Regions from separate parts of the Alishewanella sp. BS5-314 genome, predicted to be linked through region 3. Evidence: predicted binding sites of a transcription regulator. Region 3 holds the regulator's gene; each other region holds the start of a gene.
The links. Region 3 encodes LexA, which represses DNA repair genes until DNA is damaged. Its sites were predicted from a motif close to TACTGTATNNNNATACAGTA; they were not measured.
Positions count from the first base shown of each region.

Region 1 (8,049 bases), on a different contig from region 3:
TACGCCCGCCGTACCGGAGTCATTCTGCGATAGTGATAGACAAGATTAAGCCAAACCCCACCAAAGACTTATCACAGCGAGCGATATCCGTGCCATCAATGACACGCCGCACTACGACTACGCACGCCCTGCACGAAGCGCCAAACTAAACGAGTACACCACACCCAGACTCCGGTACGCCCGCCGTACCGGAGTCATCCTGCGATAGTGATAAAAAAGACTAACCAAGGAATACAAGAAGTTACTAACAGAGAGCTAGCTGTCGCCGACTTTGCATAAACGACAAAGATCCGCAGCAGTAACTATTTGCGGATCAAATTGCCATTAAGATCAAAAGTCCATTCGGCAGGGCCAAGCTCTGCAAGCAATGCCGATACCTCTGTTAATGGCCTGGCGGCGATAAATTGCTTTTGGGTATCGAGAAAGATCAGCCATTCACTGGCTTGTTTGGCGATATCCTGTTCATTAAATTGGCTATGCATACCCATATAGACTGGCATGACGCTACGCCAGCCCTGTTCCAGCCGGAAGATGTAACGACTCTGATAGTCGGGATGCAGAAAATTGGCCTGCTCGATCGCATTTAGTTGGCTGCGGTCGAATACCCGGGCGATGGCAACACTGCTGGAGCGTTGCAAATAACCGCGTAATAGCAGCAACTGCTGTGCGCTTGCAGCTTCGTTCTGGTTAGCAGTTAAACTGCTTGCCAGTGGTTCGGCAATCTCCAATGCAAACAGTTGTAACTCGTACTGATCCAGATTCTCACGATAGCGGTTAAATTCATCACAGCTACCAGCTTGCAGAGGGTCACGCGGTTGTAGGCGTTGCCAGTCACCGGCTTGTCGGCTGGCGAACAGGAAATTCTGATATGGCAGCTGCAGTTTGGCCTCGATCGCCGAGCGTAACAGCTGCAAATCCGGTAAACCGGCCTGACGGTAGTCGCGTTGTGATTGGCATGCTTCATATTGCACGCTTAGCACGCTATGAGCTTGCTGCGCTGCCAAGGCGGCCTGGAGCAGGCTGCGCTCGGACTGGCTAAGGTGTTCCAGGCTCGGCTGACTGGTGGCAAGTAACAACGATAACAGACTAAGCATAAGGTCTCCGCAAATTTTCCTGACTGTACCAGCTTTCGGCAGCCAGCCCCACTATTTCTGCGCTGTTTAATGATGTTTGGCGACGCTTTGCTGCATCAGTTTAATAATGGCGGCTTTACCGGCGAGTTGAAACCGCTTGGCAAGCAGTGACCAGGGCTGTCTTTGCCAGCAACGGGCGATAAAGACGGCAGTTGCCAGCGGATCTAACTGTAACCGGTGCTGGTTAAACCAATAGACCAGCAAGGTTGCCACCAGTTCATAAGGTCGTTGCCCGTTGGCAAACAAGCTAAGTTGCTGTCGCTCAAAAGGGCTAAGGATACGCAGTGGCGGTTTAACCAGCTGCAGCATTAATGCAGGTTGCAGATCCGACGGGTATTCGCTGAGCTCCAGATACAGTTGCTGCGAGAAATGTTCAGCCAGACGGCTGACCGTAGCAGTGTCACCCTGTAAGGCTTTACATACCAGTACCGAAGGTTCGGCGCTGGCTTTATCCAGTTGTTGACCGAGGCGGATTGGCAAAAAAGCATTGCGCTGCCAAAAACCTAATAAGCTCGGCGTGGCGCCAAAGCTACTACCAAGATAATGATAACCACGGCGGCTAAGTTCATCACTGACCAATTGCAGTAGCTGGCTACCCAGCCCAAGCTGTTGTAAGCCGGGCACTATGGCGATGCGCATAATGCGCGCTAGTTTTAGGCACGCCAATCCGGGCTCGGCAAGATGAAAGGCCAGACTTTGCGCCAGCAGATGCCCCTGTACCCGCCGCTTGCCCTGATAGATCTGCTCTGCCAGTTCGGCGCTAAACTCGCCTTCGCTGCTAAGCAACATACAGCCAAGTAATTGGCCGTTTTGCTCCAGCGTATACACCGCGAGAGCAGCGTTTTCTAATAACGCCAGTAAATCTTTAACCTGGGTTTGATAGTGGGCAAAGCTGAGCAAAGCAAAGACCTGCTGCAGCTTTTCCGGCTCGACCAGCCAGTCGTGATGTTGATAATGCTTTAACAGCACAGCTTGAGTACTGTCGTATGCAGGCTCGGGCAAGTCCAGTTTTAACAGAAAGCTGTGCCGGATTAACTGCTCCAGCGGATCCTGCGCTTGATAACGGATTGGCTCGGTTAAGCGTAGCTGCCGCCAGTCAGGACATTGTTGCGCTAAATAAGGCTGAAACCTTAACTGAAAACCCCGGCCTGTGCCTTCGTAACCATGCTCGGTGCTGGCAAACACCAAGCGGCTATAGTGATTAACCAGCTGTTGTAATTGCGGGGCCGGCAGGGCTGCAGCTTCATCCACCAGCACCAGATCAGCGACTGGCAGCTCAGCCAATAACTGGTCAATCGCGATAAATTGCAGGACATTTTGCTGCGCTTGCTGGACCTGGTTGGCGAAGTGCGCAAGAGCAACACTGGCCTGAAGCTGGGAGGGGGCCGTGATCAGGATACGCTGTTTTCCCTGCTTAGCCAGCTCTGCTGCGGCCAGCCCCAGTGCAGCCGACTTACCACAGCCGCGATCGGCGGTTAATACCAGCGGGCGACGGCGATGACCTGTTACTACCTTTACAATAGCCGCCACGGCTGTCTGCTGCCCGGCAGTTTTAAAAGGCGGCTGACACTCAGCCGCCACGGCTAGCGGGGGAAAAGTGGGTTGTTGCAGGATCTGAATATCGCCATCCGCTGTAAGTTGGGCGTGCAACAGATTGGCTTGTTGCAAAGTATTGCGCCAAAAAGCAGTAAAGCCTTGCGCGCCGGCCTGCGGCGTCAGTGGGTAGGATAATAACGGCTGATGGTCCGGATTGGGCTGTGCCAGCCAACTGTCGGTAGGCGGTGTCAGCAGCAGCCACAAGCCACCCGCTTTTAGGGCGCCACTGGCAGCGGCGATCTGATCGCCGTTAAAGCCGCTACAGGCGTTAATCACCAGCCAGTCACATTCGGTGCCCAGCAACTGATGCGCTTTCGCCTGCTTAAGCGCTGTGCACTGCTCCGGAGCCTCACTCCCCAGCCACCAACAACGCTCTGGCGCAAACTGCGCCAGCAGTTGTTTGGCAAGGTGCAATAAGGCGGCAGGCTCACCTTGCAGCCATACTGGCAGCCGTACCCGCTGTGCAGCGGCCTGCTGTAACAACTGGCCGAGCTGCTGCAGTCGCATTTAGATCGCTTCCAGCCGGGCATATGCGGTCATCAGCCATTTGCTGCCCAACTGATCAAAGTTGACCTGAATGCGCGATTGCGGGCCGCTGCCTTCGTAATTCAGGACAGTGCCTTCGCCAAATTTTTCATGCAGCACCCGTTGCCCGAGCTTAAAGCCGGTGTTTTCAAAGGCGCTGTGGCTGGCGGCACCGCTAAAGCGGTTATTAACCAGCGGCCGGCTAACCTGCGTGGTTAAACGGATTTCTTCGACACACTCGGCCGGCAACTCGCGTAAGAAGCGCGACGGTTTCGGATATTGTTCCTGGCCGTATAAACGGCGGCTTTGGGCATGGCATAAATACAACTTTTGCATAGCGCGGGTCATGCCGACATAACAAAGGCGTCGCTCTTCCTCCAGCCTAATCGGGTCATCGCCACTTTGCTGGCTGGGGAACAGACCTTCCTCGAGGCCACACACAAATACTAACGGGAATTCCAGACCTTTGGCGGTGTGCAACGTCATCAGCTGCACCGCATCGGAATGCTCTTCCGCCTGATATTCACCCGCTTCCAGCGCCGCCTGAGATAAAAACGCCGACAGCGGGCTCATTTCTTCCAGCAGTGGGCTGTCGAAGTTCTGGCAGGCGGTGATCAGCTCGTTTAAGTTTTCTATACGGGTTTGGGCTTTCTCACCTTTTTCCGCCTGATACATGGCATAGAGCCCGGATTGTTTGATCACATGTTCAGCCTGCTCGTGCAGTGGCAGCTCGGTCAGCTCAGCATCCAACTGGCCAATTAACTGCATAAATTGCGCGATGGCATTCGCCGCACGGCCACTAAGCTGCTTTTCCTGCAACAGTTGCTCTAATGCCTGCCATAGCGTCTGCCCCTGCGCGCGCGCTTGCTGCCGTACTTTATCCAGGGTGGTATCACCGATACCGCGGGCCGGTGTATTGATAATCCGCTCCAGCGCCGCGTCATCCTGACGGTTGTTAATCAGCCGCAGATAAGACAGCGCATCTTTAATTTCCTGCCGTTCATAGAAGCGCAGGCCGCCATAGATACGATAGTGTAAACCATCCTGAATTAACGCCTCTTCCAACACCCGTGACTGGGCGTTATTGCGATACAGAATGGCAGTATCGGTGAGCGGATTACCCTTGTTATGCCAGTCGCGGATACGGCTGACGATAAAGCGGGCTTCATCCAGCTCGTTAAAGGCGGTATACAGCGAAATACTTTCGCCTTCGCTACCGTCGGTCCACAGATCTTTGCCAAGCCGGCTTTGGTTATTGCTGATCACCGCATTGGCAGCTTTCAAAATTGTTGCAGTGGAGCGGTAGTTTTGCTCCAGGCGGATGGTATCCGCCCCGTCAAAATCTTTTAAAAACTGCTGGATATTTTCAACGCGGGCGCCGCGCCAACCGTAGATCGACTGATCATCGTCACCGACAATCATTACCTTAGCACTGCTGCCGGCCAGCAATCGCAGCCACTGGTATTGAATGGCGTTGGTATCCTGAAACTCATCGACCAGAATATGGCGGAAACGCTGCTGATAGTGGCCGCGCACCTCGGCATTCTGCTTTAACAGCTCAAAGCTGCGCAGCAAGATTTCGGCAAAATCGACCAGACCGGCGCGATCACACATTTCCTGATACGCGGCATAGATCTTAATCATTTGCGCCAGGCTGTAATCACCACCGGCGTCCAGCATACCCGGGCGTTGGCCTTCATCTTTACGGGCATTGATAAACCACTGCAGCTGTTTGGCTGGCCAGTGCTTTTCATCCAGATTCAGCGCTTTTAATACCCGCTTCACCAGCCGTAACTGGTCGTCAGAATCGATGATCTGAAAGCCTTGCGGTAAACCGGCTTCCTGATAATGGGCGCGCAGCATACGGTGTGACAGGCCATGAAAGGTACCCATCCACAGATTATTCAGGCTGACGCCAATGGTGCTTTCAATCCGGGCGCGCATTTCCTGCGCCGCTTTATTGGTAAAGGTTACGGCCAGCAAACTGTAGGGCGCAACCCGCTCTACCTGCATTAACCAGGCTAAGCGATGCACCAGCACCCGGGTTTTACCACTACCGGCCCCGGCCAGTACCAGCATATGTTGCGGGGGGGCCGCTACCGCATCGCGTTGTTTATCATTTAGCCCGTCCAGCAGGTAAGAAACATCCATTAGTTGGCCTCGTTTACTTAGTATCGGGGCATTATAACAGCCAGCAGCGGGGCGCCAAGTCAGAGGGGTGATTTAGTGGATAAATAACCAGTTACTATCTTCCTGAGATGTTTTAGAAAGCCTTTATCCAAATAGGGTAATAGGTGTACAGATCGTGCGCCTTGTGAGGGGGGTATTTATATGATAGGTTCAAGTTGTTAGTTTTTTGGCAAATAAAGAATACAAACACCTTGTTGCGTTGGCCAACTAAAATGGTATGAATGGAAATTTAAAGGAGTAAATTAATGCAAGGTTTAAATGGATGGCAGAGAATCTACTTTGTCATCGTTGTTACCTGGCTAAGTTATTTGGCTTATATTGCATATTCCCAGTTTACTGTTGCCGAAAGCAGCATTGCTGAACTACAAGCAACAGTAGAGCGTTATCAAAAGGCGCAGCAAGATACGATAGTCTCTGATGATGGAGGGGTATTTGAACAAATTCTTGTTGGTTCACCTTTAAGCCCGGAACAATGGTTGGCTCACTACCAAGCGCAACTTACTCAAGTTACCGAGGCTAAGCGACAAAATCTGATTTTTATCTTGGTATTAGCGACATTACCACCGCTATTAATCTATCTGATACTCAGCTGGATTGTGGCCGGTTTTCGTCAACATAAACCACGTGCTAGTTAGCATCCAGAAGGGCGGCAAGCTGTGCCAGCGCTGTCAGGCGCAGATGCGGCAGGATAGTGACCGGCTGCTGTAGGTGATCCAACCAGGCGGCCTGGCAACCGGCATTTAGCGCGCCCATCACATCGGCACGGTGGCTGTCGCCGATATGCAGAATATGCTGTGGCGCGGTTTGTAACCGGTTGGCGGCGGTAAGAAATAAATCGGCGTAGGGTTTCATTCGGCCATCCGGGCCGGCTTGCAGACTAAACTCAAATAACTCGCCTAAGCCCATTTTCTGAATACAGGCATTGCCATTGGTGATCGCAACCAGTTGATAACGGCTGGCCAGCGCCGTTAGCAGCGCTTTGACTTCCGGCTTGATCTTGATATTGGTGCGTTCCTGCCAGAATGCGGTATAAGCCAGTTCGGCAATCTCGCCTGCCTCACACTGGCTTAAGCCTAAACTGACTAAGCCGGCTTCAATACCCAGTAGACGCCAACGGCCTAAATCATGGCGGATCTCCGGTGTGGCCTTAGCCAGTAAACGGCGCTGCTGCCACCAAAAATCACTGTCGTAACCGCGGGTGATCGGGGCATGCTGTGCCAGACTGTGCAGCATGGCAGCTTCGGCGGCGGCAATTACTGGTTTATTGTCGTACAGGGTATCGTCTAAATCGAAAGACAATACCGAAATAGGTTGTAAGGCTTTAAATAATTGCATTATTTCTTCCTGGCCCTTGGATGGGCGCTATCATAAACCTTGGCCAGATGCTGAAAATCCAGGTGGGTATACACCTGGGTGGTGCTGAGATTGGCATGGCCCAATAGCTCTTGTACGCCGCGCAGGTCGCCACTGGATTGCAATAAGTGGCTGGCAAAAGAGTGACGTAGCATATGCGGATGTAACTGTTGCCCCAAGCCTTGTTGTTTAGCCCAGTGTAAAACCCGTTCTCTGACCTGGCGCGGTGAAATACGCTGCCGCTCGATACTTAAGAACAGTGCCTGTTGATCGGCGGCTGGCGTATCTGCATCTAACAGCGCCGGGCGCTGCACCAGCCATTCGCGCAGCGCCGAGCGCGCCATCCGGCCAACCGGTAACTGGCGTTGCTTATTGCCCTTACCGGTAACCCGCACTAAGGCTTCGCTCAGTTGTAAATCCGGCAAATTCAGTGCAACCAGCTCGGTCAGCCGCAAGCCGGAAGAATAAAACAGCTCCAGCATCGCTTTATCGCGGCAGGCCAGAATATCGTCGTGGCTGTCAAAGCTCAGCAACTGGCTGATTTGTTCAATTTCCAGCTGTTTGGGCAGGGTTTTGTCCGGTTTTGGCAGCTTGAGATAATCGGCCGGGTTCTGGCTTAACCACTGCTGGCTGATACCGTAGCGGTAAAAACTGCGCAGTGCTGAGGCCGCCAGACTCAGTGAGCGGGCACTGAGGCCGCTTTTGCGGAAGCGTAAAAACTGTCGTTGCAATTGTTGTTCACTGAGCACAAACCAGCTGGCTGCTTCAGCATGCAGCGCAAGGCCCAGTTTTGTCAGTTGCTGCTGATAGCTGCTCAGCGTTTGCGGGCTATAGCCACGTTCGTGCTTCAGGTAGTTGAGAAACTGCTGCACCGGTTCAGCCCAGTGCAGCGGTAGCTCAGGCGTTGACATAAGCAGGCAGCACCAGTGCCAGTAAGGTCACCAGGTGGCGCAGGAATAAGACATCCATCTCGGGCTGGAAATGATCATCCAGCTCGCTGCCAAAGGCCAGGATCGCCAGTGGCGTGTCTTGCTGGTCAATCCGCAGCAAGGCCACTGAATGCACCTTGGCCGGGAAGATATCATGCTGTTCTTCTTTATTCAGCCGGCCCAGATATACCGGCTGTTGTTGCAGACGACGGCTTAGCAGCAGCTGATAAGGGCTCAGATCCGCACCTGGCTGTTCCAGCCCGAGCAAACGGCAATATTTCACCTGCGGCATAGCATCGGCAAAGGCCTGTAATGCCTGTTGC
Region 1 covers NZ_JACEHJ010000002.1:2,721,869-2,729,917, forward strand. The annotation lists gene H1D31_RS17140 (hypothetical protein) at 303-1,094, opposite strand; gene H1D31_RS17145 (GNAT family N-acetyltransferase) at 1,161-3,236, opposite strand; gene uvrD (DNA helicase II) at 3,237-5,405, opposite strand; gene H1D31_RS17155 (hypothetical protein) at 5,690-6,079, shown strand; gene H1D31_RS17160 (HAD-IA family hydrolase) at 6,072-6,779, opposite strand; gene xerC (tyrosine recombinase XerC) at 6,779-7,708, opposite strand; partial or broken gene H1D31_RS17365 (DUF484 family protein) at 7,695-8,049, opposite strand, start outside.
Region 1: uvrD (DNA helicase II) is a predicted target of LexA. The motif match lies at 5,479-5,498, and genes of this name have one in related genera.

Region 2 (8,049 bases), on a different contig from region 3:
CCAGAATACGCCATTCTTTCTGCTGTAACAGCCTCTGCTCGGCGAGCAACAGCGCCAGAGCACCATTACCAGTGCCCAGATCAGCAATCAAAGCGTCATTAGGCAAATCTGCCAACTGCGTCTGCCAAAAATGCGCCAGCTCCCCCTGATAACCTGTTGCCGCTTCGCCCTCAGCAAAACTGTTCAGACTAGTGGTTGCTTGCCAGTATGCTGTCCAGTGTTCCATTGTTACTCCTGTTTTGCACAGATAAAAAAAGGCGGGCTATGCCCGCCTTTTTAACTTAGGGTTACAACCTTAGAAAGACTGGCTGTAACGTACGTAGGTTTGACGACCCCAACCATCATACAGGTCGAAGTTATAATCACGACCGTCGTATGGGCGCAGTGAAGGTAACTTCTCGAAAATGTTCAGAGCACCAACAGTGATCTTACCATCCCAAGGCAGGTTGTAGCTAACTTGCAGATCGTGCGTCACATAGGTACCCCAGTTACCATCACGTGGGGCGTTAGCTGAGTTCACACAACCGTTACGGTTAGCAGCACCACCTGGAGTCTGACCCAAACCACAGCGGAAGCTATTGCCGATCAGGTTCAGGTTGTAGGCCACATCGATGTCACCGAACACATACACGTTCTGTAAGGTTGCACGCATCTGCGGGAAGCCAGGATCTTTCACGAAATTACGGCCACCCTCGTCATAGTTACGAGTGTAGGCAATTTGCAGGTTCTGGTTCAGACGACCGAAAGCACCGAAGTCAAAGTTGGTGCGGGCGTTGAGGTCGATACCATCAGTGTTAACTTCACCCTCGTTACCATAACCGGCCAGAACTTCGCTGATAGAACCGTTCTGACGACGGGTAATACCGATACCAGCTGGCAGTGAATCACCGGCAGCTAAACGCTCCAGGATTGTAGAAGGACCGAAATAGGTGATCTTGTTGGTGATCTTAGTATTCCAGTAGTCAACTGAGAAGTTCAACCAGTCAGTTGGCTGATAAGCCAGACCCACAGTGTACTGGTCAGATTGCTCTGAGCTCAGGTTAGGGTTAGCACGGATAAAGGTGTCAACCTGAACCGGACAAGAACCTAATACAGCACAAGTCTGCGCATCGTTAACCGATACCGCAGAGAAGGTCGTCTTCTGCGTCAGGATTGGCAGCGTTGGAGCACGGAAACCCTGGCCCCAAGATGCACGCATTACCAGACCGTCCATTGGCTCAAAACGGAAAGACACTTTTGGTGCGAAGTCATTACCGTAATCTGAGTATTTGTCGTAACGGCCAGCTAACGACATTTCCAGGTTATCCAGAATTGGTACCAGCGTTTCGAAGAAGGCTGATTTCACGCTACGGTCACCACCAGCTGAGTTACCGGCTGAACCACCAATCTGGCCAGCTTCTGACAGCGAGTCATACTGATCCTGATAGTCTTCTTTACGGTATTCGGCACCCAGAACACCCTGAACCATACCGGCGCCAACTTCGAACATATCGAAAGAACCGCTGATATAGGCTTCGTCCTGGTTAAAGAATGAAATACGAGAAATAGTGGCTTTCATCGCATTCAGCACATCTTCGTCGTTCGCACTTGGACGCTGTAAGTCATAGATACCGCGTTCGATATAATCCCAGGCGGTAGAACGTACGATATAGTTGTAGCCGATATCATAGGTCTTGCTGCGGTTACGACGTACACCGAAGTCAAGATCTACATTGCCTAACATACCTTGAGCACCAACCAGGAAGTCAGAACCTTCGTTATTTACGTAACCATCACGGTTACCTAAGGCGGCGTAACGGTGGTAAATTTCGATTTCACGTGGTGCGCCGATTGCCGGGTTAAATGGCACGGCATTCGGGTTAGCCGGGTTGTAGAACCAGGCGTTCGGGTTGGTTGGGTTGTTTACGCTGGTCGCAGATACTGGTGCCCAGTCCGGAGCCGGAGCATAACGACCGAAAGAAGCAGACTTGGTTGCAGATGCATTCATATACACTTGCCAGTCGTCAGTCACCTGATGACGGGCTTTAACGAACATAGATTCGTTGCGGGTAGAAGCTTCGTTAGCGTTAGTGGCGTTGAAGTTGTACTGACAACGTGGCTCGCCAGAGATTGTCGTAGCGATAAAGTTTTCTTCAGAACAGCCACCTGGAATAGCAGAGAAGTTACCGGTAAAGTCTGCGTTGATCCAGTTGTTACCATAAACAGAGCTGCCTGGTACTACCCACGGGTAATCGCGTTCAAATACGATGTCGCGTTTGTTCCAAGACACACCACCAATCAGGCTGGTTTTGGCATTAGATGAACCAAATACTACTGAACCGCTTTCAGTGTCGCCACCTTCTTTCGGAACAGAAGCTTCACCCATGCTGACGTTAAACTCAACGCCGTTAAAGTCTTTACGGGTAATGATGTTAACTACACCACCCATTGCATCAGAACCGTACATCGCAGATGCACCGTCTGACAGAATTTCAATCCGCTCTACCGCACCGATAGGAATAGAGTTCAAATCCTGGCTATCACCAGTTGAAGGTGATTTTGGCAGACGACGGCCGTCGACCAGCACCAGAGTACGGTCAGAGCCTAAACCACGCAGGTTGATTGAAGCGGTGCCTTGGGCAGAGCTACCTGATTGTGGACGGAAAGAACCGGTTGAGTTGAAGGTAGTGCCGCGCAGTAAGTCTGATACCGACAGCTGACCAGACATATCGATCATTTCACGATCGATAACCGTTACTGGTAACGCACCTTCCAGGTCCGTACGTTTGATACGTGAACCTGTTACTTCAATCCGCTCAACTTTAGCGGCTTCTTCTTCCTGCTGTGCGTCTTGTGCAACAGCAGTACCGGCGAACGCTGAAGCGGCACCGAAAGCGATGGCTAAGCGCACAGCCTTGCTTAATTTATTATTCGAGTACATGTATTTCTCCCTGGACCACATTGAGTGATTCTGTTTTTCAGTTACTGGATTTAAGACGGGGTTATTTCTTATTAACTGAAACTGACCCCGAGTAACGCGTCCTGATAATAAACGCAATTTTTCCGCAGGGTCAACCGCTTTTACGGAACAATTTGCATAAATACTGGTCATCACAGAGCGAAAGCTATCCGCAGCGGCAGCCATAAAAGATCGGAAGTTTTACAAGAAGCTAGCATTTCGCGTAAATTCAGCGGCAATTTACCGAAAACCTGACCGCAACCAGCCCCAAACCGCATAAAAAACCAGCAACACTGCCGAATGCCTGATTTTAAATGTAAACTATTTCTTACTATAAAAAACTGCTCTTACCACCGAGCAATTGCTCATTTTCTCATCATGCGCACGGCAAAGTGACAATAACTGACGACTAGTCACTGCGGCCAAAGCAGGGTAAACTTGGCAAAACTGTAAAGATATACAGCCTATGCTTAGTGAGCAACTGAAACAGCAAATCCGGCTTTGCCATCAAAATTTACGCCAACACTTACCGGGTTACCGGGCACGCCCCGCGCAAAATAAGCTAATTGCCGAGATCAGCAAAATTATTGCCGGCGACTACCACCGGCAACAACGTTTAGGTTTAATTGAAGCCGGTACCGGCACCGGTAAATCTCTGGCCTATATTTTGGGTAGCCTACCCTATGCGCTGGCCCATAACAAAAAGCTGGTCATTGCCACCGCGACAGTGGCACTGCAGGAACAGCTGGTGAATAAGGATTTGCCGTTTTTTCTGACACACAGCAGCCTGCAGTTTAACTTTACCCTGGTTAAAGGCCGCCAGCGCTATGCCTGTATTGAACGCTTACAGCAATTAATTGAGCAACCCACCTTATTTGCCGATGCCGATTTTTGCCCGGATGCGGCCCAGCAGGCCTTGTTACAACGGCTGCTTAGTGACTGGCAACACCGTCGCTGGTTGGGCGATCGCGATACGCTAACCGAAGCAGTGCCGGATTCACTGTGGCAACAGTTACAGGCCGATGCCCATATCTGTCATAAGCAACAACGGCAACATCTGCAGTGTCCCTTTCATCTGGCCCGCGCAGAAATTGCTGATTCAGACGTGCTGGTGGTAAATCATAGCCTGCTGTTGTCCGATCTGCTGGCAGGTAATGCGGTGTTACCGGCAGCGGAAGACTGCATCTATGTGATAGACGAAGCCCATCATCTGGCTGATTGCGGCCGGGACTTACTCAGCGCCAGCGCCCAGTTAAGCCAGCAACAAGCCTGGCTGGAGAAGGCCCGCAAGCAACTGCAGGTGCTGCAAGGGCTGTTGACCGAGCGTAGCTTAAAAGACCTGTTAAAGTTAGATGACTTACTCAGTGACTTTGCCGCTGCGCTTAAACCTGTTGAACGCAGTTTAAAAGACTTTTTACCGCAGTGGTTTAATCAAGCTGAGCAAACAGAGTACCGCTTTCCGCATGCGGCCCTACCGCGGCTATGGCAGCAACAGGCCGAACCCTTGGCAGAAACCAGCAATAAAGCCTTAACGACCACAGAGCGGCTACTTAACGAATTACAACAACAACTGACCGAGCAACCGAAATTGCTGCGCAGCCAACCGCAGCTGATCCATGAACTGGCCAGCCTGCGCTTAAGGCTCGAGCAACAACAACAACTGTGGCAACTGCTGGCGCAACCACAAAAAGACATTGCCAGCCAGGCACGCTGGCTAAGCCGCACCAGTGCGCAGAGCCCGCTGTATTTACATGCCTGCCCGCTGAGTGTCAGTTACAAGCTACAACAGTTATTATTTCAGCCGGCCTTTGCCGTGGTGCTCTGCTCAGCCACACTCAGGCTACTGAACAGCTTTGAACATGCCAAACGCGAGCTGGGCTTACTGGACTTCGACGCACTGCAGTGTTTACAGGTCGACTCGCCCTTTGCCTATGCCGAGCAAGCGGAAATTATTTTACCTCCTACCCGCTGTGAGCCGACCGATCCAACCTTTAGCCAGGAGCTAATCCGTTTATTACCAGGTTATCTGGATCACCCCGCTGGCACACTGGTGCTGTTTGCCTCTTACTGGCAGATGCAGGAAGTCGCCAGTGCGCTGCGTAGCAGCGGTTTTTCGATACTGGTACAGGGGGAAGCCTCACGACAGGCCCTGTTGCAGCTGCATCAGGAAAAGGTACAGGCCGGTGGCAGCAGTATTTTATTCGGCACCCAAAGCTTTGCCGAAGGTCTGGATCTGCCGGGCAAGTTGCTGACTAACCTGATTATCACCAAGCTGCCGTTTGCGGTGCCGACCTCGCCGCTGGAGGCAGCCCAAAGCGAGGCGATTAGCGCCCGCGGCGGCAATGCGTTTTTACAACAGAGTTTACCGGCAACTGCGAAGAAACTGGTACAAGCTTGTGGTAGACTGCTGCGACAAGAGCAGGATCACGGTCGTATCGTGATCCTGGACCGGCGGCTGGTGACTAAAAGCTATGGCAAGGCTATGCTGGATACGCTGCCGCCGTTTCGCCGAACCATTCAATACTGACTGTTGCAGCAGTAAACCTAACAGGACCTGGCCTTGCTTGTGGATCTGAATCTGACCTTTGAACTCTTATTACTGCTCTGTGGTGTCGCCTTTATCGCCGGCTATATTGATGCCATTGCCGGTGGCGGTGGTTTATTGACGGTACCAGCCCTGCTGACGGCCGGTTTACCGCCGCATGTGGTACTGGGCACTAACAAACTGGCGGCAACCTTTGGCTCCTTTACCGCCTCCTTAACCTATTATCGTAAGCAGCTATTTAACCCACATTACTGGCGCAACAGTTTAGTCTTTACCGCCATCGGTGCCCTGCTCGGCACACTGGTGGTCGATCAACTCAGTACCGCGCTGTTAGAAAAGATCCTGCCGTTACTGATCCTGTTTGCCGCCATCTATACCCTGTTTAACCGGATGCAGCCGGATGACCGCCTGACACTACCCAAACCCGGGCCAAAACTGTACTGGCAACAACGGGCACAGGGCCTGACGCTGGGTTTTTATGATGGCGTCGCCGGCCCCGGCGCCGGTGCGTTCTGGATGGTGTCGACTATGGCGCTATATAAAATTAATCTGCTGCTAACCAGTGGCGTCGCCCGTACCATGAACTTTGTCAGTAACGGTTTTTCGCTGGCGGCCTTTATCGTGCTGGGACATGTGCATTTTACCCTCGGTATTGCCATGGGGCTGTGTCTGATGCTGGGGGCTTATCTGGGCGCTCACTCGGCGATCCGCTTTGGCAGCAAGTTTATCCGGCCGGTATTTATCTGCGTGGTGATCGCCATAGCGGTGCGTCTGGCCTGGCAAGCCTGGAGTAACGGCGGATGAGCACCTTATCAAAGGCGCAGCTGGCCCGGCTGGCGCAGCAGCTACAGCAGCTGTGGCAACAGGCCAGTGAGTTAGATCGGCAACCGGCAGCAGGTAAACCTCAACACTGGTTTGATTCCGCCTTGTTTAGCGTGCACTCGCCTTACCTGGCTGATTATGTGGCACAAAGCCAGCGTCATCTGGCGCATTTAACTGAACAAGGGCAGCAGTTATCGGCCGCCGCCAGACAGCGGCTAACCGAACGCTTGCAACAACAAATTGAGGCGCTGCTACGCGCCTTTGTGAATAGTCCGGTGCGGCAAAAACATGCTAAAACCCTAAAGCAGCGCAGTAAAGCCGTGGTACAGCAACTAAGCGCCAGCAGCCAACAACTGTATCAGCAATTATCCGACTATCAGCAATTTGAAAGCCGGTTACAGGATATGCTGCGCCTGGCGGCACAAGATCAGAGTCAGGAAGGCACTACTAAGCAATTACAGCTACAGGCCCGCCTCGGCCGTTGCCGGCGCGCCATCGATGAAGTGGAGCAGCAGATCCAGCAACTGGAAAGCGGGAAAAGCTAATGTCTGCCCAGCTACCGCCATTGATCTACCACCCTTGCTACAGTGAACTAACGCTACCAGCAAACCATCGTTATCCGATTGGCAAATACCGCACCCTATATCAGCGACTGCTCGCGCTGGGCGTGCCGCAGCGCGCGTTTTATCTGCCACAAGCTATTAAAGCGCAAGCGCTAGAGCTTTTACATGAGCCGGCCTATGTCAACGCCCTGTGTCACGGCACCCTTGATGCCAGGGCAATGCGCCGGATTGGCTTTCCGTGGTCGCCAGAGCTGATTACACGTTCACTGACCTCGCTGGGTGGCACCTTACTTTGCGCTGAGCTGGCATTGGAGCAGGGTTTGGCACTACATTTAAGCGGCGGCTATCACCATGCCTTTTATGCTGAGGGCAGTGGCTTTTGCTTATTTAATGATTTGGCCTTTGCTGCCCTTAGCATACAACAGCGCGGCATCGGGCCGATTCTGATATTTGATTGTGATGTACATCAGGGCGATGGCAGCGCAGCACTGTTTGCCGATAACAGCGGCATTATTACCGCGTCACTGCACTGTGAAAAGAATTTCCCGGCGCGCAAACAACGCTCAGACTGGGATATCGGCCTGGAGCGGGACTGCACCGATAAGACTTATCTAGAAGCCGTAAGCCAGAGCCTGGATACCTTACTGCGTTGGTATCAACCGGAGCTAGTGCTCTATGATGCCGGCGTCGATATTCACCGCCAGGATGACCTGGGCCTGCTAAATATCAGCACCGCCGGAGTATTGGCACGCGATACGCTGGTATTGCAACGTTGTCATGACGCCGGTATTCCGGTCGCCGCAGTGATAGGTGGCGGCTATCAACGCGATCTGCAGGCGCTGACTCAGGTGCACCTGCAGTTGTTTAAAGCCGCCTTTGCCGTTCAGGGCTCAGCGCTGTGGCGCGAAATAGAAACCTAGCTGGCGTTTAATACTCAGCGGTAATTCCGGCAACGCCGACTTGGGCAATAAAAAGGTAGCCATGGTAAAGAGATCGGTAAAGATCCGGTTTTTCTCCGTGGTACGCTTTAGGTAGTCATGGCCGGAAGAACCACCGGTGCCAATTTTACTGCCCAGCATGCGCTGCACCATCATCGCATGCTTATAACGCCAGATGGTCAGCTGTTCATCAATTTCCGTTAAGCAAGTCAATAACTGAAACGGCAGGTTAAACAACGGCTC
Region 2 covers NZ_JACEHJ010000002.1:1,703,088-1,711,136, forward strand. The annotation lists gene H1D31_RS12315 (class I SAM-dependent methyltransferase) at 1-226, opposite strand, end outside; gene H1D31_RS12320 (TonB-dependent receptor plug domain-containing protein) at 296-2,920, opposite strand; gene dinG (ATP-dependent DNA helicase DinG) at 3,405-5,465, shown strand; gene H1D31_RS12330 (sulfite exporter TauE/SafE family protein) at 5,499-6,287, shown strand; gene H1D31_RS12335 (primosomal replication protein) at 6,284-6,850, shown strand; gene H1D31_RS12340 (histone deacetylase) at 6,850-7,788, shown strand; gene H1D31_RS12345 (tryptophan 2,3-dioxygenase family protein) at 7,759-8,049, opposite strand, start outside.
Region 2: dinG (ATP-dependent DNA helicase DinG) is a predicted target of LexA. The motif match lies at 3,384-3,403, and genes of this name have one in related genera.

Region 3 (8,049 bases):
ATGCGGCGCAAATTCCGGAAAAGTTACGCAGTAAGTTTATCTGCGAAAAACCGATCGAAATGCGGCCGGTGGATTTTCAAAATCCGTTTTCGCCGGTGGTCAGTGCGCCAAAGCGTTATGTCTGGTTTAAAGCCAATGGCAGCATGCCAGATGATCTGCGGGTGCATAAATATCTGCTGGCCTATGCATCAGACTTTAACTTTCTGCCTACTGCTTTGCAGCCGCATGGTCGTTCTTTTATGGCGAAAAATATGCAGGTCGCCACTATCGACCATGCCATGTGGTTTCATCAGGATTTTCGTTTTGATGATTGGTTGCTCTACGCTGTGGATAGCCCGGCCGCATCCGGCGGCCGGGGTTTAGTGCAAGGCCAGTTTTTTACCCGCGATGGTAAACTGGTGGCGACCACTATCCAGCAAGGGGTGATCCGCGAGTATCAGGAGCCGGGTTGAGTGGTTGCGGCCTCCGGCATAATGCTGTGAATACTCTGTAACACTTCGCTACGCAACAGCAAGTTAACGGTAGCCGCCAGCCGCGACAAGGCTGGCGTTGCCTGTAACCGGTTGTCCTGATCTGACTGACAGTAACCCTCCAGTTTTAATGCCTGGCTTAAGCCGGCAAACAGATTCTTGTCGTAGTATTCCGGCGCATTGATGCCATGCAAGGTTAGTAAACGTTGCGCCAGCTGATGGCTTTGCTGCTCCAGCTCCGGGCGCGGCAGCGGGCCATGCGCCCGCAGCAGGTTAAAGACCATGGCATAGCGCTGCAGCGTATGTTCGGCATTGTGCGCCAGTAAATCTAACATCATATATTCGCGGCTGTGCTGCGGTGGTGCCAGATAATCTTCGCCGTCCTGTATTAATAACCCCTGCGCCTGCAGTTGTTGCACCAGTTGCCTGATATAGTGCTGCAGTGAGGGCACCTGCAAAAATAGCTCATGTTTTAACAGGCTATACAGTTGTTCGGCCAGGCTTTGCAATTCAGTCAAACTGAGTCGCTGTTGTCTGAGCACAGCTGAAGCCAGAATGGCCGGCAGGATAAACAGATGCAGAATATTATTCCGGTAATAACTCATCAGTACCGCTTGCTGCGGGCTTAGACTGACCAGTTCACCGAAACTGTCTGCCGTCAGCATGATTTTTTGCATCTTGGCCGCATGCTCCAGCATTTGCTCGGCACTTTGTTCTGGCAGGCTGACATTAGCATGATAGGGTGCTGCTTGCTGCAGCGTCAGATAGGCTTGCAGCTGTTGCACCAGCTCTTGCCGGGTCAGGCTATGCTTATCGCTGGCCAGCAAACAGAGGGCAATCAGGTTAATGCTGTTCAATGCCGCCGCCTGATTGATATGCCGCATAATCTGCTCGGACAACTTGCCGGTCACCGGATTTAACCACTGCGGTTTAGGTGCTTCCAGTGGGTTAATTTCACTTTTCCACGCTGGCACTTGCTGGCTCAGATACTGGTTCAGTGAAATCGGCTCGCCAAAGTTGACATAGCCATAGCCATAATCGCGCAGATTACGGATTGCCTTCAGTACGCCAAACACCGATTCTTTTTGCTTACCTGAGCCCTGCAGTTCGCTAAGGTAGGTATTGACCTCCATCACATGCTCGTAACCCAGATACACCGGTACCAGCGTGACCGGGCGATCGATACCGCGTAGCATCGACTGTACTGTCATCGCCAGCATGCCGGTTTTGGGCTGCAACAGCCGGCCGGTGCGGCTGCGACCGCCTTCAGTGTAATACTTGACGGCATAACCTTTGATAAACAACAAACTCAGGTATTCACGGAATACGGCTGAGTACAGCTTGTTGCCACTAAAGCTGCGTCGGATAAAGAAAGCGCCACCGCGGCGGAAAATGGTACCGGCTGGCCAGAAGTTCAGATTAATACCGGCCGCAATATGCGGCGGCACCAGGCCCTGATGATAGATGATGTAGCTAAGTAATAAGTAATCCATATGGCTGCGGTGACAGGGGACATAGACAATTTCGTGCCCTTTTTGTGCCAGCTCGCGCAGCTGATCGGCATTTTTTACCTTGATACCGTAGTAGAGTTTTTGCCATAACCAGCTAAGGATACGGTCGCCAAAGCGCAGTGTCGAGGTGCGGTAGTCTGCGGCAATTTCCTGCAATAACTTGCGGGCTTCCTGCTGGGCCGCCTGATAACTGATGCGTTTAGTCTCGGCCTCGTCGGCAATGGCCTTTTTCAGCGCCGGTGAAGCCAATAACGCATTAAATAACTGATTACGTTGCATCAGTTTGGGCCCGGTTGCCGCCAGCCGTTGCCGGTAAAAGTGGATCCGCGACATCCGTAACAGTTTACGCGCCGTTTCCGGTGCGGAACCAAACTGGGCCGCCATTTGTTGCAGATCCACGGGTTTACTCAGTCGCACCAGCGTATGGCGTCCGGAAATTAGCACAATAAGTAATTTTGCCAGCCAGTTTGGTGAGTGTGCTTCGCCAATCAGCCATTTAATGCTGTTCTCTTTACCCGGTGCCCGGCCCCATAAAATGGCAGCCGGCATTAACTGCGCTCTTAGCTCAGGCTGTGCCAGATGGGCGGCTAACAATTGCTGGCCTTGTTGCAGGGCCCGGGTTTTGCCACGCCCGCCGATCAGCCGGTGTGGTTGCTCCAGAAACAGGGTTCGTGGTAATAGCTGTGACCCTAATTGCACCTTCGATAGCGGATCAGGTAATTGTAACTGCTGACATACCCGGCGTAAGGTTGCCAAATCGCTGGCGGACTCAGTATGGCAGATATACAGCAAGGGCCGTCCGGGCTCGACTCCAAGCGCATGCAGAGGATTATCGGGCACAATTTTATATTTCACCAACAGCCGGATGGGCCATCGTAACAGTTTGGTAAACAGCTTAAAGCCTGACAACATAACCTTACTGACCTGAAAAAAATGGGCGCTAAGAATAGCATAGCTGATCATAGCAGCAAGTTTTGTTCGCGCTGAAAACTTGGCAAGGCCAGAAAGACTGTATATACTCACAGTAAATACTGTATGGGTAGCCAGCATGAACAGACCTCTTACTCCACGACAGGCAGAAATTCTGCAGCTGATTAAGGATTATCAACAGGAAACCGGTATGCCGCCGACGCGGGCAGAAATTGCCGTGCGGCTGGGCTTTAAGTCAGCTAACGCAGCGGAAGAACATTTAAAAGCTCTGGCCAAGAAAGGTGTGATCGCGATGTTACCCGGCACCTCTCGTGGGATCCGTTTACTGGAAGAGGACGCGCCCCCGGAGCAACTGGGTTTGCCATTAATTGGTAAAGTCGCCGCCGGTCAGCCGATCCTGGCAGCAGAGCATGTCCAGGATCATTACCAGATCGATGCCAACCTGTTTAAACCGCATGCTGATTTCTTATTGCGGGTGCAAGGTATGAGTATGCAGGATATCGGTATTCTGGATGGCGACTTACTGGCCGTGCACAAAACCCAGCAGGCGCAGCCAGGTCAGGTCATCGTCGCGCGGGTCGATGATGAAGTCACGGTAAAACGCTTTCAGCGCGATGGCCATCAGGTATTGCTGTTACCGGAAAATCCGGATTTTGAGGTGATAAAAGTTGACTTGCGACAGCAATTTTTCGCCATAGAAGGCTTGGCAGTTGGGGTGATCCGTAACGGTAGCTGGTTATAATTTATAAAATTTCTCAATAGCTTATTTTTAAAAGTGCTGGTATGACCTGTTGGTTTTATCGGCACTTTTGCATTTTAGGGGTTTACATAATCTTCATCCTGGATAATTCTTAGACGGTAGCCGGCGAAAAAATAACAACAGGTGTGCCGCTACTGATTTCAGCGCTAGCCTCGAAATCAACCCAAGAACAATAACAATAATAAATTGCGAAACTTATATCCCCGAATCTTTAAGGATGAAGGGTATAGCACATAGATTCGGTTGGGTGGGTAGTAAAAAAACCGTGTAGTTCTGTGTACTTGGTTTCTGCAATTTGCTTTGCAAATGACAGAGGAGAAGTACAGTGACAAACGCGCGTTGTCTGCTTTGGTCGCTGCCGACCCTGCTTTTTGCCGCATCGGCAAATGCATCAACATCCATGCCTTTAAATATGACCCGGGGCGTTACGGAAATTAGTCAGCAGGTTTATCAACTGCATATGACAATTTTCTGGATTTGTTGCGTTATCGGTGCAGTGGTGTTTGGGATCATGTTCTGGTCCATCATTCGCCACCGCAAAGCGCGGGGAGTGCAGCCGGCTCAGTTTCACGAAAGCACTAAGGTTGAAATTCTGTGGACCGCCATTCCGGTGGTGATTCTGATTGGTATGGCAATACCTGCCACCAAAACCTTAATCGCGATGGAAGATACCTCGGCTGCAGATGTCACCGTATTAGTGACGGGCTCGCAGTGGAAGTGGCATTACAAATATCTTGATCATGAGATCGAATATTTCTCCCTGTTGGCTACCCCACGTGAGCAAATTGCTAACAAGCTGGCCAAAGGCGAGAACTATCTGCTGGAAGTTGACCGGCCGCTGGTGATCCCCACCGGTAAAAAAGTTCGCTTTCTGATGACCTCTGACGACGTGATTCACTCCTGGTGGGTGCCCGCCTTCGCCGTTAAAAAAGATGCTAACCCCGGCTTTATTAATGAAGCCTGGACCCGGGTTGATGAGCCTGGCATTTATCGTGGTCAGTGTGCTGAGCTCTGCGGTAAAGATCATGGCTTTATGCCAGTAGTAGTGATTGCGAAAGAGCCTGCGGATTACCAGGCCTGGGTGGTACAGGAAGAAGCCCGTATTGCCGCAGCAAAGGCAGCAGAGCGTGAATTACTGGCGATGAATATGGACATGGCAGAACTGATGGCTACCGGTGAACGGGTGTATCAGGGCTGGTGTGTTGCCTGTCATCAGGCCAGCGGTAACGGTTTACCCGGCATCTTCCCGGCGATCCGCGGCAGTCAGCTGGTGCTGAATGACCGGCGCGCCCATATCGATATTATCGTCAATGGTAAACCTGGTACGGCGATGCAGGCCTTTGGCCGGCAGCTCAGCCTGAAAGAACTGGCCGCGGTCATTACCTATACCCGCAATGCCTTTGATAATAATACCGGTGATGCCGTGCAGGCTGCGGATGTTTACGCTGTGCAGCAGGGTAAGGGAGAGTAAGCGATGTCAGCTATTACACATGAACACGAGCATGACCATGATCATGACCATAAGCCAACCGGGATAAAACGCTGGCTGTTTACTACTAACCATAAAGATATCGGTACCATGTATCTGGTGTTTGCTTTAGTGATGTTCTTTATCGGTGGCAGCATGGCGATGGTGATCCGGTTGGAACTGTTCCAACCCGGCATGCAGTTTGTTGAGCCGCAATTTTTTAATCAGATGACCACAGTACATGGTCTGATTATGGTGTTTGGGGCGGTGATGCCAGCCTTTACCGGCTTGGCGAACTGGATGATCCCGATGATGATTGGCGCCCCGGATATGGCGTTGCCCCGAATGAATAACTGGAGCTTCTGGATCCTGCCGTTTGCGTTTCTGATCCTGTTGCTGAGTTTGTTTATGCCGGGTGGTGGTCCGGATTTCGGCTGGACCTTCTATGCCCCGCTATCCACTACCTACAGTAATGACAGCACGGCGCTCTTCGTGTTTTCGGTACACATTATGGGGATTTCCTCAATTATGGGTGCCATCAACGTGATCGTCACCATCTGGAATATGCGGGCGCCCGGGATGACCTGGATGAAGATGCCGCTGTTCGTCTGGACCTGGTTTATCACCGCTTTCCTGCTGATTATGGTGATGCCGGTACTGGCGGGCGCTGTTACTATGGTATTGACGGATAAGTATTTTGGCACCAGCTTCTTTGATGCGGCCGGTGGCGGCGATCCGGTATTGTTCCAGCATATTTTCTGGTTCTTCGGTCACCCGGAAGTTTACATTATGATCCTGCCGGCATTTGGTATTGTGTCGGCTATCATACCGACCTTTGCCCGCAAGCCGTTGTTTGGTTATGCCTCTATGGTTTATGCCACCGCCAGTATCGCAGTCTTATCGTTCCTGGTTTGGGCGCACCATATGTTTACCACCGGTATGCCGGTATTTGCCACGCTGTTCTTTATGTATTGCACCATGCTTATTGCCGTGCCGACCGGCGTGAAGGTGTTTAACTGGGTCGCAACCATGTGGCGTGGTGCCATGACCTTTGAAGTCCCGATGATGTTTGCACTGGCCTTTATCGTACTCTTCACCATCGGTGGTTTTTCCGGTTTGATGCTGGCTATTACGCCGGCGGACTTCCAGTATCACGATACCTACTTTGTAGTGGCGCATTTCCACTATGTACTGGTATCCGGCGCGGTGTTCTCCATTATTGCCGCTGCCTACTACTGGCTACCGAAATGGACCGGCTATATGTACGACGAAAGATTAGGTCAGCTGCATTTCTGGTGTTCGCTGATCTCGGTCAATCTGTTGTTTTTCCCAATGCACTTCGTTGGCCTGGCGGGTATGCCACGGCGGATCCCTGACTATGCGCTGCAATTTGCCGACTTCAATGCCTTTATCAGCGTGGGTGGCTTCCTGTTTGGCTTATCGCAGCTGATTTTTGTCTGGGTAATCGTCAAATGCGCCCGCGGCGGCGAAAAAGCGACCGCACAGGTATGGGAAGGCGCTGAAGGTCTGGAATGGCAGGTGCCGTCGCCGGCTCCTTACCATACCTTTGATACACCGCCGGAAGTGAAATAGGAGGCCCTATGCAGCTGCATCGGACTTTGGTAAGCAAACTGCTACTGGTAACGGTACTAATGTTTGGTTTTGGCTTTGCGCTGGTGCCACTTTACGACGTGTTCTGTGAAGTCACTGGCATCAATGGCAAAACCTCAAATGTACCGGCTACGGTACTGGCAGATGGTATTGATACCAGCCGTGAAGTGACCATTGAGTTTCTGGCCAGACCGAATAAAGACATGCCATGGATTTTTCAGCCGGAGATCCGCCGTTTGACGGTACATCCGGGTGAGGTGCATGTGATGAATTATCTGGCCGAAAATCCAACCGGCCGGATGATTGTCGGTCAGGCGGTGCCCTCAGTTTCGCCCGGACAGGCCGCTTTGTATCTGCATAAAATCGAATGTTTCTGCTTTACCCAACAACAACTGGCAGCTGGCAATAAGATGCTGATGCCAGTTCAGTTTTACGTTGATCCGGCTCTGCCTGCGCAGTTCAGCACTATTACGCTGAATTACACCCTGTACGATGTGACAGCTAACTGGCAGGGCAGTGCCGCTACTGAAAATCTTGGGGAATAAGATGAGTAAAACGTACGAAAAATATTATGTCCCGGCGCAAAGCCCCTGGCCGATCGTCGGTGCCGTGGCGTTATTTTGTATCGCCTTTGGCGCCGGTCACTATGTTATTGATATGAGTAAACAACAAACTGGCTTTGGTGGTTGGTTATTGTTACTGGGCTTAGCCATTCTGGTCTTTATGCTGGTTGGCTGGTTCCGCAATGTGATTGATGAGTCCATGTCTGGCTTGTATAGCAGCCAGATGGATCGTTCGTTCCGGCAGGGCATGAGCTGGTTTATTGTGTCGGAAGTGATGTTCTTTATGGCCTTTTTCGGTGCCTTGTTTTATGGCCGGGTCATTGCGATGGAATGGCTGGGAGGAGCAAGCAATAATGCCATGACCTTTGCCATCCTGTGGCCGGATTTTCAGCCGGTATGGCCACTGGTAAAAACACCGAGTGGTATAGAAACTCAGGCCATGCCAGCCTGGGGTTTGCCGGCGATTAATACGGCTATCCTGCTGATTTCCTCGGTCACACTGCACTTTGCCCATACCGGTCTGGAGCAGAATAAACGGGGTCAACTAAAGGGCATGCTGTTTGTTACCCTGTTGCTGGGGGTGATCTTCTTATGCCTGCAGGGCTACGAATATGTGCACGCCTATCGCGATCTGGGCTTGCGGCTTGATTCCGGCTTCTATGGCAATACCTTTTACCTGTTAACCGGTTTCCACGGCCTACATGTGACGCTGGGCGCCCTGATCCTGTTCTTTGTG
Region 3 covers NZ_JACEHJ010000001.1:883,500-891,548, reverse strand. The annotation lists gene tesB (acyl-CoA thioesterase II) at 1-452, shown strand, start outside; gene plsB (glycerol-3-phosphate 1-O-acyltransferase PlsB) at 437-2,893, opposite strand; gene lexA (transcriptional repressor LexA) at 3,030-3,653, shown strand; gene coxB (cytochrome c oxidase subunit II) at 4,072-5,142, shown strand; gene ctaD (cytochrome c oxidase subunit I) at 5,146-6,732, shown strand; gene H1D31_RS04145 (cytochrome c oxidase assembly protein) at 6,741-7,295, shown strand; gene H1D31_RS04140 (cytochrome c oxidase subunit 3) at 7,297-8,049, shown strand, end outside.

Region 4 (8,049 bases), on a different contig from region 3:
ACGCTATGAGCTTGCTGCGCTGCCAAGGCGGCCTGGAGCAGGCTGCGCTCGGACTGGCTAAGGTGTTCCAGGCTCGGCTGACTGGTGGCAAGTAACAACGATAACAGACTAAGCATAAGGTCTCCGCAAATTTTCCTGACTGTACCAGCTTTCGGCAGCCAGCCCCACTATTTCTGCGCTGTTTAATGATGTTTGGCGACGCTTTGCTGCATCAGTTTAATAATGGCGGCTTTACCGGCGAGTTGAAACCGCTTGGCAAGCAGTGACCAGGGCTGTCTTTGCCAGCAACGGGCGATAAAGACGGCAGTTGCCAGCGGATCTAACTGTAACCGGTGCTGGTTAAACCAATAGACCAGCAAGGTTGCCACCAGTTCATAAGGTCGTTGCCCGTTGGCAAACAAGCTAAGTTGCTGTCGCTCAAAAGGGCTAAGGATACGCAGTGGCGGTTTAACCAGCTGCAGCATTAATGCAGGTTGCAGATCCGACGGGTATTCGCTGAGCTCCAGATACAGTTGCTGCGAGAAATGTTCAGCCAGACGGCTGACCGTAGCAGTGTCACCCTGTAAGGCTTTACATACCAGTACCGAAGGTTCGGCGCTGGCTTTATCCAGTTGTTGACCGAGGCGGATTGGCAAAAAAGCATTGCGCTGCCAAAAACCTAATAAGCTCGGCGTGGCGCCAAAGCTACTACCAAGATAATGATAACCACGGCGGCTAAGTTCATCACTGACCAATTGCAGTAGCTGGCTACCCAGCCCAAGCTGTTGTAAGCCGGGCACTATGGCGATGCGCATAATGCGCGCTAGTTTTAGGCACGCCAATCCGGGCTCGGCAAGATGAAAGGCCAGACTTTGCGCCAGCAGATGCCCCTGTACCCGCCGCTTGCCCTGATAGATCTGCTCTGCCAGTTCGGCGCTAAACTCGCCTTCGCTGCTAAGCAACATACAGCCAAGTAATTGGCCGTTTTGCTCCAGCGTATACACCGCGAGAGCAGCGTTTTCTAATAACGCCAGTAAATCTTTAACCTGGGTTTGATAGTGGGCAAAGCTGAGCAAAGCAAAGACCTGCTGCAGCTTTTCCGGCTCGACCAGCCAGTCGTGATGTTGATAATGCTTTAACAGCACAGCTTGAGTACTGTCGTATGCAGGCTCGGGCAAGTCCAGTTTTAACAGAAAGCTGTGCCGGATTAACTGCTCCAGCGGATCCTGCGCTTGATAACGGATTGGCTCGGTTAAGCGTAGCTGCCGCCAGTCAGGACATTGTTGCGCTAAATAAGGCTGAAACCTTAACTGAAAACCCCGGCCTGTGCCTTCGTAACCATGCTCGGTGCTGGCAAACACCAAGCGGCTATAGTGATTAACCAGCTGTTGTAATTGCGGGGCCGGCAGGGCTGCAGCTTCATCCACCAGCACCAGATCAGCGACTGGCAGCTCAGCCAATAACTGGTCAATCGCGATAAATTGCAGGACATTTTGCTGCGCTTGCTGGACCTGGTTGGCGAAGTGCGCAAGAGCAACACTGGCCTGAAGCTGGGAGGGGGCCGTGATCAGGATACGCTGTTTTCCCTGCTTAGCCAGCTCTGCTGCGGCCAGCCCCAGTGCAGCCGACTTACCACAGCCGCGATCGGCGGTTAATACCAGCGGGCGACGGCGATGACCTGTTACTACCTTTACAATAGCCGCCACGGCTGTCTGCTGCCCGGCAGTTTTAAAAGGCGGCTGACACTCAGCCGCCACGGCTAGCGGGGGAAAAGTGGGTTGTTGCAGGATCTGAATATCGCCATCCGCTGTAAGTTGGGCGTGCAACAGATTGGCTTGTTGCAAAGTATTGCGCCAAAAAGCAGTAAAGCCTTGCGCGCCGGCCTGCGGCGTCAGTGGGTAGGATAATAACGGCTGATGGTCCGGATTGGGCTGTGCCAGCCAACTGTCGGTAGGCGGTGTCAGCAGCAGCCACAAGCCACCCGCTTTTAGGGCGCCACTGGCAGCGGCGATCTGATCGCCGTTAAAGCCGCTACAGGCGTTAATCACCAGCCAGTCACATTCGGTGCCCAGCAACTGATGCGCTTTCGCCTGCTTAAGCGCTGTGCACTGCTCCGGAGCCTCACTCCCCAGCCACCAACAACGCTCTGGCGCAAACTGCGCCAGCAGTTGTTTGGCAAGGTGCAATAAGGCGGCAGGCTCACCTTGCAGCCATACTGGCAGCCGTACCCGCTGTGCAGCGGCCTGCTGTAACAACTGGCCGAGCTGCTGCAGTCGCATTTAGATCGCTTCCAGCCGGGCATATGCGGTCATCAGCCATTTGCTGCCCAACTGATCAAAGTTGACCTGAATGCGCGATTGCGGGCCGCTGCCTTCGTAATTCAGGACAGTGCCTTCGCCAAATTTTTCATGCAGCACCCGTTGCCCGAGCTTAAAGCCGGTGTTTTCAAAGGCGCTGTGGCTGGCGGCACCGCTAAAGCGGTTATTAACCAGCGGCCGGCTAACCTGCGTGGTTAAACGGATTTCTTCGACACACTCGGCCGGCAACTCGCGTAAGAAGCGCGACGGTTTCGGATATTGTTCCTGGCCGTATAAACGGCGGCTTTGGGCATGGCATAAATACAACTTTTGCATAGCGCGGGTCATGCCGACATAACAAAGGCGTCGCTCTTCCTCCAGCCTAATCGGGTCATCGCCACTTTGCTGGCTGGGGAACAGACCTTCCTCGAGGCCACACACAAATACTAACGGGAATTCCAGACCTTTGGCGGTGTGCAACGTCATCAGCTGCACCGCATCGGAATGCTCTTCCGCCTGATATTCACCCGCTTCCAGCGCCGCCTGAGATAAAAACGCCGACAGCGGGCTCATTTCTTCCAGCAGTGGGCTGTCGAAGTTCTGGCAGGCGGTGATCAGCTCGTTTAAGTTTTCTATACGGGTTTGGGCTTTCTCACCTTTTTCCGCCTGATACATGGCATAGAGCCCGGATTGTTTGATCACATGTTCAGCCTGCTCGTGCAGTGGCAGCTCGGTCAGCTCAGCATCCAACTGGCCAATTAACTGCATAAATTGCGCGATGGCATTCGCCGCACGGCCACTAAGCTGCTTTTCCTGCAACAGTTGCTCTAATGCCTGCCATAGCGTCTGCCCCTGCGCGCGCGCTTGCTGCCGTACTTTATCCAGGGTGGTATCACCGATACCGCGGGCCGGTGTATTGATAATCCGCTCCAGCGCCGCGTCATCCTGACGGTTGTTAATCAGCCGCAGATAAGACAGCGCATCTTTAATTTCCTGCCGTTCATAGAAGCGCAGGCCGCCATAGATACGATAGTGTAAACCATCCTGAATTAACGCCTCTTCCAACACCCGTGACTGGGCGTTATTGCGATACAGAATGGCAGTATCGGTGAGCGGATTACCCTTGTTATGCCAGTCGCGGATACGGCTGACGATAAAGCGGGCTTCATCCAGCTCGTTAAAGGCGGTATACAGCGAAATACTTTCGCCTTCGCTACCGTCGGTCCACAGATCTTTGCCAAGCCGGCTTTGGTTATTGCTGATCACCGCATTGGCAGCTTTCAAAATTGTTGCAGTGGAGCGGTAGTTTTGCTCCAGGCGGATGGTATCCGCCCCGTCAAAATCTTTTAAAAACTGCTGGATATTTTCAACGCGGGCGCCGCGCCAACCGTAGATCGACTGATCATCGTCACCGACAATCATTACCTTAGCACTGCTGCCGGCCAGCAATCGCAGCCACTGGTATTGAATGGCGTTGGTATCCTGAAACTCATCGACCAGAATATGGCGGAAACGCTGCTGATAGTGGCCGCGCACCTCGGCATTCTGCTTTAACAGCTCAAAGCTGCGCAGCAAGATTTCGGCAAAATCGACCAGACCGGCGCGATCACACATTTCCTGATACGCGGCATAGATCTTAATCATTTGCGCCAGGCTGTAATCACCACCGGCGTCCAGCATACCCGGGCGTTGGCCTTCATCTTTACGGGCATTGATAAACCACTGCAGCTGTTTGGCTGGCCAGTGCTTTTCATCCAGATTCAGCGCTTTTAATACCCGCTTCACCAGCCGTAACTGGTCGTCAGAATCGATGATCTGAAAGCCTTGCGGTAAACCGGCTTCCTGATAATGGGCGCGCAGCATACGGTGTGACAGGCCATGAAAGGTACCCATCCACAGATTATTCAGGCTGACGCCAATGGTGCTTTCAATCCGGGCGCGCATTTCCTGCGCCGCTTTATTGGTAAAGGTTACGGCCAGCAAACTGTAGGGCGCAACCCGCTCTACCTGCATTAACCAGGCTAAGCGATGCACCAGCACCCGGGTTTTACCACTACCGGCCCCGGCCAGTACCAGCATATGTTGCGGGGGGGCCGCTACCGCATCGCGTTGTTTATCATTTAGCCCGTCCAGCAGGTAAGAAACATCCATTAGTTGGCCTCGTTTACTTAGTATCGGGGCATTATAACAGCCAGCAGCGGGGCGCCAAGTCAGAGGGGTGATTTAGTGGATAAATAACCAGTTACTATCTTCCTGAGATGTTTTAGAAAGCCTTTATCCAAATAGGGTAATAGGTGTACAGATCGTGCGCCTTGTGAGGGGGTATTTATATGATAGGTTCAAGTTGTTAGTTTTTTGGCAAATAAAGAATACAAACACCTTGTTGCGTTGGCCAACTAAAATGGTATGAATGGAAATTTAAAGGAGTAAATTAATGCAAGGTTTAAATGGATGGCAGAGAATCTACTTTGTCATCGTTGTTACCTGGCTAAGTTATTTGGCTTATATTGCATATTCCCAGTTTACTGTTGCCGAAAGCAGCATTGCTGAACTACAAGCAACAGTAGAGCGTTATCAAAAGGCGCAGCAAGATACGATAGTCTCTGATGATGGAGGGGTATTTGAACAAATTCTTGTTGGTTCACCTTTAAGCCCGGAACAATGGTTGGCTCACTACCAAGCGCAACTTACTCAAGTTACCGAGGCTAAGCGACAAAATCTGATTTTTATCTTGGTATTAGCGACATTACCACCGCTATTAATCTATCTGATACTCAGCTGGATTGTGGCCGGTTTTCGTCAACATAAACCACGTGCTAGTTAGCATCCAGAAGGGCGGCAAGCTGTGCCAGCGCTGTCAGGCGCAGATGCGGCAGGATAGTGACCGGCTGCTGTAGGTGATCCAACCAGGCGGCCTGGCAACCGGCATTTAGCGCGCCCATCACATCGGCACGGTGGCTGTCGCCGATATGCAGAATATGCTGTGGCGCGGTTTGTAACCGGTTGGCGGCGGTAAGAAATAAATCGGCGTAGGGTTTCATTCGGCCATCCGGGCCGGCTTGCAGACTAAACTCAAATAACTCGCCTAAGCCCATTTTCTGAATACAGGCATTGCCATTGGTGATCGCAACCAGTTGATAACGGCTGGCCAGCGCCGTTAGCAGCGCTTTGACTTCCGGCTTGATCTTGATATTGGTGCGTTCCTGCCAGAATGCGGTATAAGCCAGTTCGGCAATCTCGCCTGCCTCACACTGGCTTAAGCCTAAACTGACTAAGCCGGCTTCAATACCCAGTAGACGCCAACGGCCTAAATCATGGCGGATCTCCGGTGTGGCCTTAGCCAGTAAACGGCGCTGCTGCCACCAAAAATCACTGTCGTAACCGCGGGTGATCGGGGCATGCTGTGCCAGACTGTGCAGCATGGCAGCTTCGGCGGCGGCAATTACTGGTTTATTGTCGTACAGGGTATCGTCTAAATCGAAAGACAATACCGAAATAGGTTGTAAGGCTTTAAATAATTGCATTATTTCTTCCTGGCCCTTGGATGGGCGCTATCATAAACCTTGGCCAGATGCTGAAAATCCAGGTGGGTATACACCTGGGTGGTGCTGAGATTGGCATGGCCCAATAGCTCTTGTACGCCGCGCAGGTCGCCACTGGATTGCAATAAGTGGCTGGCAAAAGAGTGACGTAGCATATGCGGATGTAACTGTTGCCCCAAGCCTTGTTGTTTAGCCCAGTGTAAAACCCGTTCTCTGACCTGGCGCGGTGAAATACGCTGCCGCTCGATACTTAAGAACAGTGCCTGTTGATCGGCGGCTGGCGTATCTGCATCTAACAGCGCCGGGCGCTGCACCAGCCATTCGCGCAGCGCCGAGCGCGCCATCCGGCCAACCGGTAACTGGCGTTGCTTATTGCCCTTACCGGTAACCCGCACTAAGGCTTCGCTCAGTTGTAAATCCGGCAAATTCAGTGCAACCAGCTCGGTCAGCCGCAAGCCGGAAGAATAAAACAGCTCCAGCATCGCTTTATCGCGGCAGGCCAGAATATCGTCGTGGCTGTCAAAGCTCAGCAACTGGCTGATTTGTTCAATTTCCAGCTGTTTGGGCAGGGTTTTGTCCGGTTTTGGCAGCTTGAGATAATCGGCCGGGTTCTGGCTTAACCACTGCTGGCTGATACCGTAGCGGTAAAAACTGCGCAGTGCTGAGGCCGCCAGACTCAGTGAGCGGGCACTGAGGCCGCTTTTGCGGAAGCGTAAAAACTGTCGTTGCAATTGTTGTTCACTGAGCACAAACCAGCTGGCTGCTTCAGCATGCAGCGCAAGGCCCAGTTTTGTCAGTTGCTGCTGATAGCTGCTCAGCGTTTGCGGGCTATAGCCACGTTCGTGCTTCAGGTAGTTGAGAAACTGCTGCACCGGTTCAGCCCAGTGCAGCGGTAGCTCAGGCGTTGACATAAGCAGGCAGCACCAGTGCCAGTAAGGTCACCAGGTGGCGCAGGAATAAGACATCCATCTCGGGCTGGAAATGATCATCCAGCTCGCTGCCAAAGGCCAGGATCGCCAGTGGCGTGTCTTGCTGGTCAATCCGCAGCAAGGCCACTGAATGCACCTTGGCCGGGAAGATATCATGCTGTTCTTCTTTATTCAGCCGGCCCAGATATACCGGCTGTTGTTGCAGACGACGGCTTAGCAGCAGCTGATAAGGGCTCAGATCCGCACCTGGCTGTTCCAGCCCGAGCAAACGGCAATATTTCACCTGCGGCATAGCATCGGCAAAGGCCTGTAATGCCTGTTGCACATCAGTGAGGCTCTTGGCCTGATGCACCGCGATATGCAAGGCATTTAACGCCAGAAAAATATGTTCGTTCTGGCGGGCTACCGACATTAAACGGGTAATATCTTCCTGTAACAGGTGGATTTTTTCGCGTTGCAGCTCCAGCTGGCGCTCGACCAGCGATACGGTGCCGCGTTGCTGATGCGGCAGGCGCAACAATGGCAGCAGCTCCGGATAATGCTGGAAGAAGTCCGGGTGTTGTTGCAGATAATCAGCCACTACCGAAGCAGCAACCAGTTCCTGGCTTTTTATCAGGGTGTCGGTCATAACGTCAATTGTCCATCAAAAACATGTTCAGCCGGGCCGGTCATTTTTACCGGTTGGCCAGGTCCATTCCAGCGGATCTGCAGGCTACCGCCCGGTAAATCCACCCGTACTTGTTGCGCGAGTTTCTTTTGTAACTGGCCAACCACCACTGCCGCGCAGGCACCGGTGCCACAGGCCAGCGTTTCGCCGGCTCCGCGCTCCCATACCCGCAGTTTAATATGCTGCGGATTGAGCACCTGCATAAAGCCGATATTGGCTTTTTCCGGAAACCGCTCGTGCAACTCCAGCTCCGGTCCCAGGGTACGCACAGGCGCCGTATCGAGATCCGGCACGTCCAGCACCGCATGCGGATTACCCATCGACACCACACCGCAGAATACGGTTTGCTGTTCGCTCAGTAAAATATAGGTCGCTTCCTGCTTTTGTGCTTTAAAAGGCACCCGCGCCGGTTCCAGTTGTGGTACGCCCATATTGACGGTCACCTGACCATCCTGCTCGACATAAAGCGTGATCTTGCCAGACTTGGTGCTGACATTGATCTTGGTTTTATTGGTCAGGCCACGGTAGCGCACAAATTTCGCAAAGCAACGGGCACCATTGCCGCATTGCTCAACCTCGGAGCCGTCGGCATTAAAAATGCGGTAGTGAAAGTCCAGATCCGGATCATAAGGCGG
Region 4 covers NZ_JACEHJ010000002.1:2,732,469-2,740,517, reverse strand. The annotation lists gene H1D31_RS17230 (hypothetical protein) at 1-116, opposite strand, end outside; gene H1D31_RS17225 (GNAT family N-acetyltransferase) at 183-2,258, opposite strand; gene uvrD (DNA helicase II) at 2,259-4,427, opposite strand; gene H1D31_RS17215 (hypothetical protein) at 4,711-5,100, shown strand; gene H1D31_RS17210 (HAD-IA family hydrolase) at 5,093-5,800, opposite strand; gene xerC (tyrosine recombinase XerC) at 5,800-6,729, opposite strand; gene H1D31_RS17200 (DUF484 family protein) at 6,716-7,375, opposite strand; gene dapF (diaminopimelate epimerase) at 7,372-8,049, opposite strand, start outside.
Region 4: uvrD (DNA helicase II) is a predicted target of LexA. The motif match lies at 4,501-4,520, and genes of this name have one in related genera.